DNA from 4 places in the uncultured Rossellomorea sp. genome. Region 2 is predicted to be linked to each of the others. Evidence: riboswitches for the same ligand, from Rfam matches in the RefSeq annotation. Region 2 holds a riboswitch; each other region holds the start of a gene.
What was found. A riboswitch is a leader RNA that binds a small molecule or an ion and turns the genes downstream of it on or off. The one in region 2 is predicted to bind cyclic di-GMP.

Region 1: linked by a shared signal. The riboswitch ahead of Q1B03_RS17080 (anti-repressor SinI family protein) and the one ahead of Q1B03_RS15340 (hypothetical protein) in region 2 are both predicted to bind cyclic di-GMP.
Region 3: linked by a shared signal. The riboswitch ahead of Q1B03_RS21770 (EAL domain-containing protein) and the one ahead of Q1B03_RS15340 (hypothetical protein) in region 2 are both predicted to bind cyclic di-GMP.
Region 4: linked by a shared signal. The riboswitch ahead of Q1B03_RS12170 (amidase) and the one ahead of Q1B03_RS15340 (hypothetical protein) in region 2 are both predicted to bind cyclic di-GMP.

Annotation. Positions count from the first base shown of each region.
Region 1 is NZ_CANKZT010000005.1:26,172-28,371, forward strand. Features, by position in the region: gene Q1B03_RS17075 (TasA family protein) at 1-648, shown strand, start outside; cyclic di-GMP riboswitch class I at 1,035-1,179, shown strand; gene Q1B03_RS17080 (anti-repressor SinI family protein) at 1,213-1,350, shown strand; gene Q1B03_RS17085 (helix-turn-helix domain-containing protein) at 1,385-1,705, opposite strand; gene Q1B03_RS17090 (YwpF-like family protein) at 1,801-2,200, opposite strand, start outside.
Region 2 is NZ_CANKZT010000004.1:167,531-169,730, forward strand. Features, by position in the region: gene Q1B03_RS15335 (murein hydrolase activator EnvC) at 1-973, shown strand, start outside; cyclic di-GMP riboswitch class I at 1,119-1,209, shown strand; gene Q1B03_RS15340 (hypothetical protein) at 1,336-1,572, shown strand; gene rpsN (30S ribosomal protein S14) at 1,771-2,040, shown strand; gene Q1B03_RS15350 (type B 50S ribosomal protein L31) at 2,071-2,200, shown strand, end outside.
Region 3 is NZ_CANKZT010000014.1:6,154-8,353, reverse strand. Features, by position in the region: gene Q1B03_RS21780 (P1 family peptidase) at 1-107, shown strand, start outside; gene Q1B03_RS21775 (DNA-3-methyladenine glycosylase) at 204-788, shown strand; cyclic di-GMP riboswitch class II at 893-973, shown strand; gene Q1B03_RS21770 (EAL domain-containing protein) at 1,064-1,774, shown strand; gene Q1B03_RS21765 (ABC transporter permease subunit) at 1,913-2,200, shown strand, end outside.
Region 4 is NZ_CANKZT010000003.1:187,779-189,978, forward strand. Features, by position in the region: gene Q1B03_RS12150 (hypothetical protein) at 1-352, shown strand, start outside; gene Q1B03_RS12155 (hypothetical protein) at 480-674, shown strand; gene Q1B03_RS12160 (hypothetical protein) at 687-839, shown strand; gene Q1B03_RS12165 (hypothetical protein) at 823-1,041, shown strand; cyclic di-GMP riboswitch class I at 1,179-1,264, shown strand; gene Q1B03_RS12170 (amidase) at 1,306-2,193, shown strand.

The DNA.
Region 1 (2,200 bases), on a different contig from region 2:
ATTTATTCAGGATTAGTGAATATACAAAAGGCTACAGCGAACCAAATAGATCTGATAGTTATCCCTGATGAAGTATTTCTTTTTAAAATAGATAATATGAAACCTGGGGATTGGACGGAAAAAACGTTAACGATTAAAAATGGAGGAACTGAAGACATAAGCTATACTTTTCAAGTAAACAGTAAGCAACCTGATAAGAAGCTTTTTAATGAATTAGATTTAATGGTTTATACGGATAGTTCATCAAATTTACTATTTGATGATAAACTAAAAAATTTCAACGGATTTTCACCGAAATTATTGAAAAAAGGTGAAAGGAAAGATTTAATGTTTTCAATTATGATTCCCTATGAACTGGGGAACGAGTATCAAAATACTTCAGCACTATTTGAGATCATTATATCGGCAGAATCCAATTTAGCCCCACAGCCTTCAGAAGATACTGATTCTACCACACCAATTATTGATAGGTCAGAATCAGATAAAAGCACATTTCCTTCAAAACCACTACCATCACAGGGATTGAATTTACCAAATACTGCGACCGATATGTATAAATTACTATTTTTAGGGATTTCCTTTATTACTGCAGGGTTACTTTTAATATTTCTAAATAGATTTATACGAAAAAAGAAAGAGACATATTAATAAGAGGTGATGTTATGTACAAAAAAACCTGCAACCGCTGCACCAGACCATCCTACAGTAGTACTGAATCGGGCGAATGGATCTGCCCCACATGCGGATTTGACTTATCTAACCATGCGTTCTATAATCCTAGTAATTACCAAAGTATTAATGAAAAAGTCCTCCCTTTAAGAAAAAAGCTGGAAAGCTATAAAAATAGCATGTATTCGTAGTTTTACGACAAATACTAACAAGATATTCTAATAAAAAGATGCTTAATATTTTGATATTGTCAGAATATGGGTTAAAGTGTAGGAAAAAAGTGTAAATTAAATTGACGGAATTGACAAAAAACAACAAATGAAAGGAACTTTTATTAGTATAATCGAAGTAGTTCGAAGGGAAGAGTCAGATAAAGGCAAACTTATTGAAAGATGAGGACGCAAAGTCACAGATCTAAGGTTATAGAGTAGGCATATCTTCACAAACATGTTGAATATATGAATGTAGAAGGTGTGGTTATTTGAGAACTATGATGGCTGGATTGCCTGGAATACATACATGTATTTTGGGAGGGTATTTATATTGACAAATCGTGAACTTGATCTTGAATGGATGGAACTTATCAAACAAGCACTGGACGCCGGAATTTCTAAAAAAGAAATCAGAGAATTTCTTCATAATCAATCCCAGGAAATGAAAGCCGAGTACAAAGTGATTTAATATAAATAAAGTCTTGCGAGCCGATCGCAAGACTTTATTTATTACCTAATTTCCATTTGTTAAATTCAATGAACTCACGGAACTGCTCTTTTGTAATACCGGAATCCATAGCTTCTTCCGCAATTTTGAGCCACTCATGGTCGATATTCTGATTTTCTGATTGATCATGTAATAGAGCATCCATCGGAATTCCTAAAGCAGCTGACACTTTTTCAAGAAATTGGATAGATGGATTTTGTTGAAGGTTGCGTTCTATTGAGCTTAAATATGACTTAGCGACACCGGCTTTTTCAGCAAGCTCTGTCATGGACATTCTTTTTTCTTGTCGGTATTTCTTTACTCTTTCTCCGATCACAAGGGACACCTACCTAAGAACTTCATAACTGAAGTCACAAAATTAATTTCATTATATCATATAAATTCACATGGATATTACATAATTTCGTATAATTAAACACTAGGTTTAGCAGTGGCCGGAATACGCGGTTTCGATACCATTTTCTCACGGAATTCGCGAATAAGTTCTTCTCCTGAGTATCCTTTTTGAACTAAGTCGTCTAACAGTAATTCAGCATATTCGTTGCGCTGTTTCTTCAATTTCCCCTCAAACATAATGCTAATATGGTCATCCATCTCTTTAATACAACGGATGGATGTCATGAAAGCAGCCGGGTCATTGGCTTTATGAGAAATGACGACTTGGATTTCCAAATCTTCCTTCCTTTGTTGAGCCTCTTGAAAGAATTCAATATATTCATTCGACAAATATGTTTCGACGAGCCACGTACTCTGTCCATCTTCTTTATTTATAATCAGACCGTCCACAATTTCAAAGTCACGCAGTTCATCG
Region 2 (2,200 bases):
ACGTGCACGTGCGATCCAGGAAAAAGGCGGCTCTGCAAATTATCTTGATGTACTACTTGGCGCGGACAGCTTCGGTGACTTCATCAACCGTGTAACAGCAGTAAATACAATCGTAAGTGCCGATAAAAAGATCATGGACGAACAAAAACGTGATCAGGCTGAATTAGAAAAGAAACAAGAAGAAGTAGAAGCAAAGCTTGCAGAATTAGAATCTACTAAAGCAAGTCTTGAATCTCTTAAACAAGATCTTGATAGTCAAAAAGCTCAAAAAGCTGAGTTATTCAAGCAGCTTGAAGCACAACAGGCTTCTCTTGAAGTAGAGAAAAAAGATCTTCAAAAAGAATCGGATGAGCTTTCTAAAATGGAACACCAGCTTGAAGGTGAAATCCAGGCTGAACAAGCACGCTTAGCAGAACTTGCACGTCAGCGTGAGATCGAGCGCAAGCGTCAAGCGGAAGCAGAAGCGGCTAAACGTGCAGCAGCTCAACAACAAGCAACAACAAGCAGCAGCGGTGGTTCTTCTTCAGCTCCTGCTGAAACAGCTCCAAGTGCACCAGTAAGTGCCGGTGCCTGGACATCTCCAGCTTCCGGAACGATTACAACAAACTTTGGCTGGGACGTGTTGAACGGTAAAAAGCGTTTTCACTATGGTACAGATATCGCAGCGCGCGGCAGTGTTCCAATCTCTGCAGCTGCTGATGGATATGTCATCAAGAGTCACTATAGCTCAAGCTATGGAAATGTAGTATACATCACTCACTCAATCAACGGTCAAACGTTCACAACTGTTTATGCCCACATGGCTTCTTCATCTGTAAGCACTGGACAAGCAGTTAACAAGGGTGACAGAATCGGTTACATGGGTAACACAGGATACTCTTTCGGGCAGCATTTACACTTTGAACTTCATGCAGGTTCATGGAATGCATCGAAATCAAATGCTGTAAACCCACGTCAATATATTAACTTTTAATCTTAAAACCCTGCTTCAATAGAAGCGGGGTTTTTTTACGACGGGTTTTCTAGTTATATGAAAGTCTAGAGAATATTCACTAATTCCATTAAGAATCTTCTCATACATTACGTTTTTTAGTATAATGACAACTGTAGTTCCTACAATTTGATAAGGGCAAACTAATTGAAAGATTAGGACGCAAAGCCTCGGGTCTACCATTCTCAGATGAGAATAACGATGGCCGGGTTACCGAAAACAATGGATTACAATGAATACTATTCCGAACGTTTATTAGTATCATTTAGCCTGCCTTTTTGGTGGGCTTTTTTATCTATACGACGTGTTTGGTAGGATTTGAATCTGTAGTAAGGATGATGATGTTGGAATTGACTGAATTAAAAAGGCAATTAAGAAGTTTTTGTAGAAGGAATAGGACTGCTTTGAGGTCTACTGATGTAGGTGAATATACAGCTGAAGAAATCACAGAGATAATTATCGAACGTATAGGTGCTGAAGAGGTTAAGAAAATCCTAATGGACATTGAAGTCATCAATCGCCGTAGCGGAGATACAGTTAAATACTTTATACTTATTTTAGAAGGTTTAAAAGCAGCATAGGACATATAAAACCGAATGCCGGGTTGAATGGTATTCGGTTTTAACTATTTTTAATAGATTTCATTTTAGATCGGTTCTGGAAAGTTCACTCCAAAAGATAGCAGGTAAATATCATTGCAAAAAGATAGAGAGTATGTTTTAATGACATTATTCCGTTATAAAACGTAATGATTACGATTAAAGAAGGAGTGAATCATTTTGGCCAAGAAATCAAAGGTAGTAAAAGAGAAGAAGCGTCAGGAGCTTGTTCAGAAGTATGCAGATTTGCGCAGGGATTTAAAGGAGAAGGGTGATTATGAAGCGTTAAGGAAGCTGCCGAGGGATTCCTCGCCGACGCGATTAAACAGTCGCTGTGAAGTTACAGGGAGACCAAGAGGCTATCTCCGTAAATTTAAGATGTCCCGTATCGCTTTCAGAGAGTTTGCTCATAAAGGGCAAATACCCGGCGTCAAAAAATCAAGTTGGTAATACATTAATCTTCAAGGTGGGGAATTAAGAATGAAAAAAGACATTCATCCAGAGTATCAACAAGTGGTATTTATGGACACGAACAGCGGTTTTTCCTTTTTAACTGGATCTACGAAAACATCCAATGAAACGATTGAGTGGGAAGACGGGAACACGTATC
Region 3 (2,200 bases), on a different contig from region 2:
TAGAAGAAGCCATTTGGAACTCTCTTTGTAAAGCAGAAACCACAACGGGCAGGAATGATCGGAAGGTGGAAGCCATACCTTTAGATTTGTTTAAGGGTAGGCTATAAATAAAAGCTAAACATTCTATTATATTTAACCCTCAAGTAAATGGGGTATACCAATACTTATGAGTACTGACTATTTGGTTAAAGGAAGTGAAAATCATGAAGTATACGCCTATGCCGCCTTCCTTTTTCGAACAACCCACTTTGGAGCTTGCAAAGTCCCTGTTGGGATGTGTATTAATGAAAGAGACGGAGGAGGGAACTGCATCAGGTTACATTGTGGAAACGGAAGCCTATTTAGGGCCTGAGGATCGAGCGGCTCACAGTTATGGAAACAGGCGTACGAAGCGGACGGAAGTCATGTTTCATGAAGCAGGCCGGATATATACATATGTTATGCATACCCATTGTTTAGTGAATGTAGTGAGCGGTGAACGAGAGAAGCCTGAAGCGATTCTCATTAGAGCCGTTGAACCACTTGAAGGGTTGGGGCTTATGGAAAGAAGAAGGCCGGGTCATATAAAGAAAAATTGGACAAATGGTCCAGGAAAGCTGACGAAAGCGTTAGGCATCACAATGGAGGACTACGGAGGGAGCTATTTAGAACCGCCTCTCATCATCTCAAGAGGATACCAGCCAGAAAACATTGTAGAAGGAAAACGAATAGGAATTGAAAACACTGGAGAAGCGAGGGATTATCCATGGAGGTTTTGGGTTAAAGACAATCCGTATGTATCAAGATGAGTGTTTTTTTAAGAATTTTCTAATATCCATTGAAAACATACCCCATAAGTACTACGTTTGTGGTATATTTTTCTTATAAGACTAATTTCATTGAATACAGACAATTCGAATGGGAGCTTTGAACCTAAATGATAGATGGGCGCTTACATTTAGGGGAGCTAGTAGCGCAACCGACCACATACGAACGTAGGAATACGTTTTTGTGTGGTTTTTTTATAAGGCTTTTTTACATTTAGACATCTTCTATAAAAATAAACAGAGAGTATAGGGGTCCTATGAACATCTTTACTATTTTTCAAAACGATTATATTTATCATGATTTTCAGCCCTTATATGAAATGGGCAAGCATCAATCCCTCTATGCATATGAGGGCCTGTTACGAAACAAGTATAACGAAAACCCTGAAAGTGTCTTTCAGTCTGCCATGAAAGCGAATATCTTATATAAGCTTGATACCTTATCCATTTCAAAAGCTCTTGAAAGCTTTTCAGAGAATGGATTGAAGAACTGTAAGTTATTTCTTAATATTTATATTACGACGATTCTTCACCCAAGCTTTCATACCTATTTTTATGACCTCATGAAGAAGCATCCTGAAATTAAGGGGCGTCTTGTACTTGAGATTAATGAGTCGAGTGCGGAGGAACTCTGGCAGAATCCATTATTAAAAGAGTCACTCAAAGAACTTAAGCAATATGGAGTATGGTATGCGATTGATGACTTTGGTCAAGGGACATCCTCCATCAAGAAATCCATTGAATATGAACCGGAAATCATTAAGCTGGATCGCTATTTTGCTCTAAATCTGGCTCAAGATGATAAGAAACAACGATTCCTGTCCTTTTTTAATCAATTTTACGGTAAGGATACGTTAATTGTGTTAGAAGGAATTGAAACCAAACAGGATATGAAAGTGGCAGAGGAAATTGGGATTACAATAGGACAAGGCTTTTATCTGGGAAGGCCAAGTCGACTATTAGCTTAAATGGAATGGTGACTCTGAAGTGTGGGAGTTACCTTTTTTCGTGGAAACCTACAGTGGTATTGTCGGAATTGAAATAAAATTGAAAATATTTAACATTTCCATTAAACTGAGGAAAAAGAGAAAAAAGGGGATCAAGGTATGAGGCTTCTCACATTTCCGCTGAAATTTATGTTCTATTATATTCTCGGGTTGATTGGTATTTTAGCCGTGAGTATCGCACCTGAAGTATTTAAGGAGAGGGGTCTGTATAATTTTGTCGGATTCTTTGAAGAGTTCATTAAATTTGTTTTTGTATTTTTGGACCGTGAAAATTGGAGCTATTCCTATAAAGGGATAACCGTCGATTTTCTGGACATGCTTTGGGGACCTTATCTGTATTCTTTGCAGATTATCGGCGGAGCATTGGGTTTGGGCCTGGGAATAGCA
Region 4 (2,200 bases), on a different contig from region 2:
GAATCCAGTCGGGATCTTCATCACAAATGTTCATGGAAAGCTCCTTGGCTTCCATGCCGTTTCGATTTTGAGAATCACCCAGGATCCCAAGGGCGAATACCGGATCTATTTTTATAATCCGAATAATGATGGATCACAGAACTGGGGGCAGGGCATCGAACCTTCCGTCATGGAAAACGGGGAACTGGAAGGAGAATGCTCACTTCCGTTTCACGAGTTTGTTTCCCGCCTATACGCTTTCCACTACAACCCTTATGAACAGGGAGATGCCTTTGCTGTGGAAAATGAAATTGTCGATGAAATCAAAGATCTTGCCCGGGATAGCTGGGGAAGGGATTATACGTGGGTTTGAATCAGTTTCATGGCGTTAAGCACCGTTATTGCTTAACGCTTTTTTTTGCTGCCCGATGCCAGTCGATTTTTCGTGTTTTGCATGATTATGTATTCAGTAGCCATACTAAATACTGGAGGTGGAATAGATGAGAGATCATAAGAAACCTGAAGAGTTACGAATGGACACGCCGTTAAACCCGGAATTCACTTTGAATAATGAGGTTCGAAATCCCAGTCAAGTCTATGTTCCGGGAGAGTCTGTGGAGGAACATCATGCAGTAGAGGAAGGAAACGGGTTCATGGCAGAAAAGGAAATCGGACAATCCAATGAAAATGGGTAGGAGATGATAAGAATGAATACGAAAGAATTTCCCGTAGCGGACCTGTCTGAAGATACCTTGAATAAAGTGAGAAACATGGAAAGTGAACTTCGCCAGCAAACGGAAGAGGATATTATTCTAATCGCTTATAAGAATGGTGGTGAAACGATTGAAGGAAGAAGATAAAGTGAAAAAAGGAAATAAAGACATGCCCGATTTCAAACAGTTAAACGACCGTGTCATCGCAGAGGAACCGAAAGGACCATTTCTCGCCATCAAAACAAATATGGATACAGCAGGAGTCAAGGATAATCCGTATGCGTCTGAAAATGCAGATCCTGAACAAGATGAGAAATTACAGCAATTTTTCGAGGATGAAGAATTATAAGCAAATAGTGTCATGAGCAGTACATAAAAAAGCGCCAATCCGAAAGTGACTGGCGCTTTTTTGATATGATTATTGATTGAAAATTACATCTTTTCAATAAAGGAAAAAGGACTATACTAAAGAGGAAGAATAAAACAAACTGAAAAAGGCAAACTTGTTGAAAAGCAAGGACTGAAAAAGCTATCGGCCTGCCCGTCTTTCGAATGGCCGCCAAGCTGCCAGGCTCCTCACAAGAGTCAAGGCTCAAGAAGAGGAGAATGAAAGATGAATAGAATATGGAAGATGAGTATTTGTCTGATCCTGTTGAGTATCAATTCTTACCAATCAAATGAAAAGGCAGCTGGTATGGACGTGAGAGGGAAAAGCACGTGGCTTTGGAATACGGTTGACATCGTCGGACATAAAGAAGAAATCATCGGTTTTTTTAAAGTTCATGGAGTAGATGAAGTGTATCTGCAAGTGAACCCGAACGTAGAGAAGGAACACTATCAACAATTTATTCAAATGGCGACTTTAGAAAATATACACGTGTACGCCTTGGACGGGGCTCCAAAATGGGCAACCGTAAAAGGACAATCCGCCCTCACTGCTTTTTTTGATTGGCTGGGGGAGTACCAGCTTGAAACGAGTGAGGATCAAAGATTTACCGGTGTTCATTTGGATGTGGAGACTTACCTTTTATCCGGATGGTCAACCGCCTACGGCAAGACGGTGTTAAATTACCAGAAGATGGTGAATGAAGCAGTGATTCGATCTGATTCGCTTCAGCTTCCATTAGGGATGGATATTCCATTTTGGTTTGATGGGAAAACATTTAACAATGAATTAGGAAAAGGTAACCTTGCTCAGTGGGTGATTGGGAGGACGGATGAAGTTGGTGTTATGGCATACCGGGATCTGGCGAATGGGGAGAATGGAATCATTGAACTTGTCAGGAATGAGATGGAATTTGCCCAGGCTGCAGGGAAAAAGGTGAAGGTAGGAGTGGAAACAGCTCCATCTGCTGAAGGGGATTTCCTGACATTTCATGAAGATGGAGAGCAAATCATGCTTGCTGAACTTGCTCTTGTTGATGCCCAGTATGGTACATATTCTTCCTATAATGGAATCGCAGTTCACCATTACAGAAGCTGGAAGGATCTATCTGAATAGAGACAAA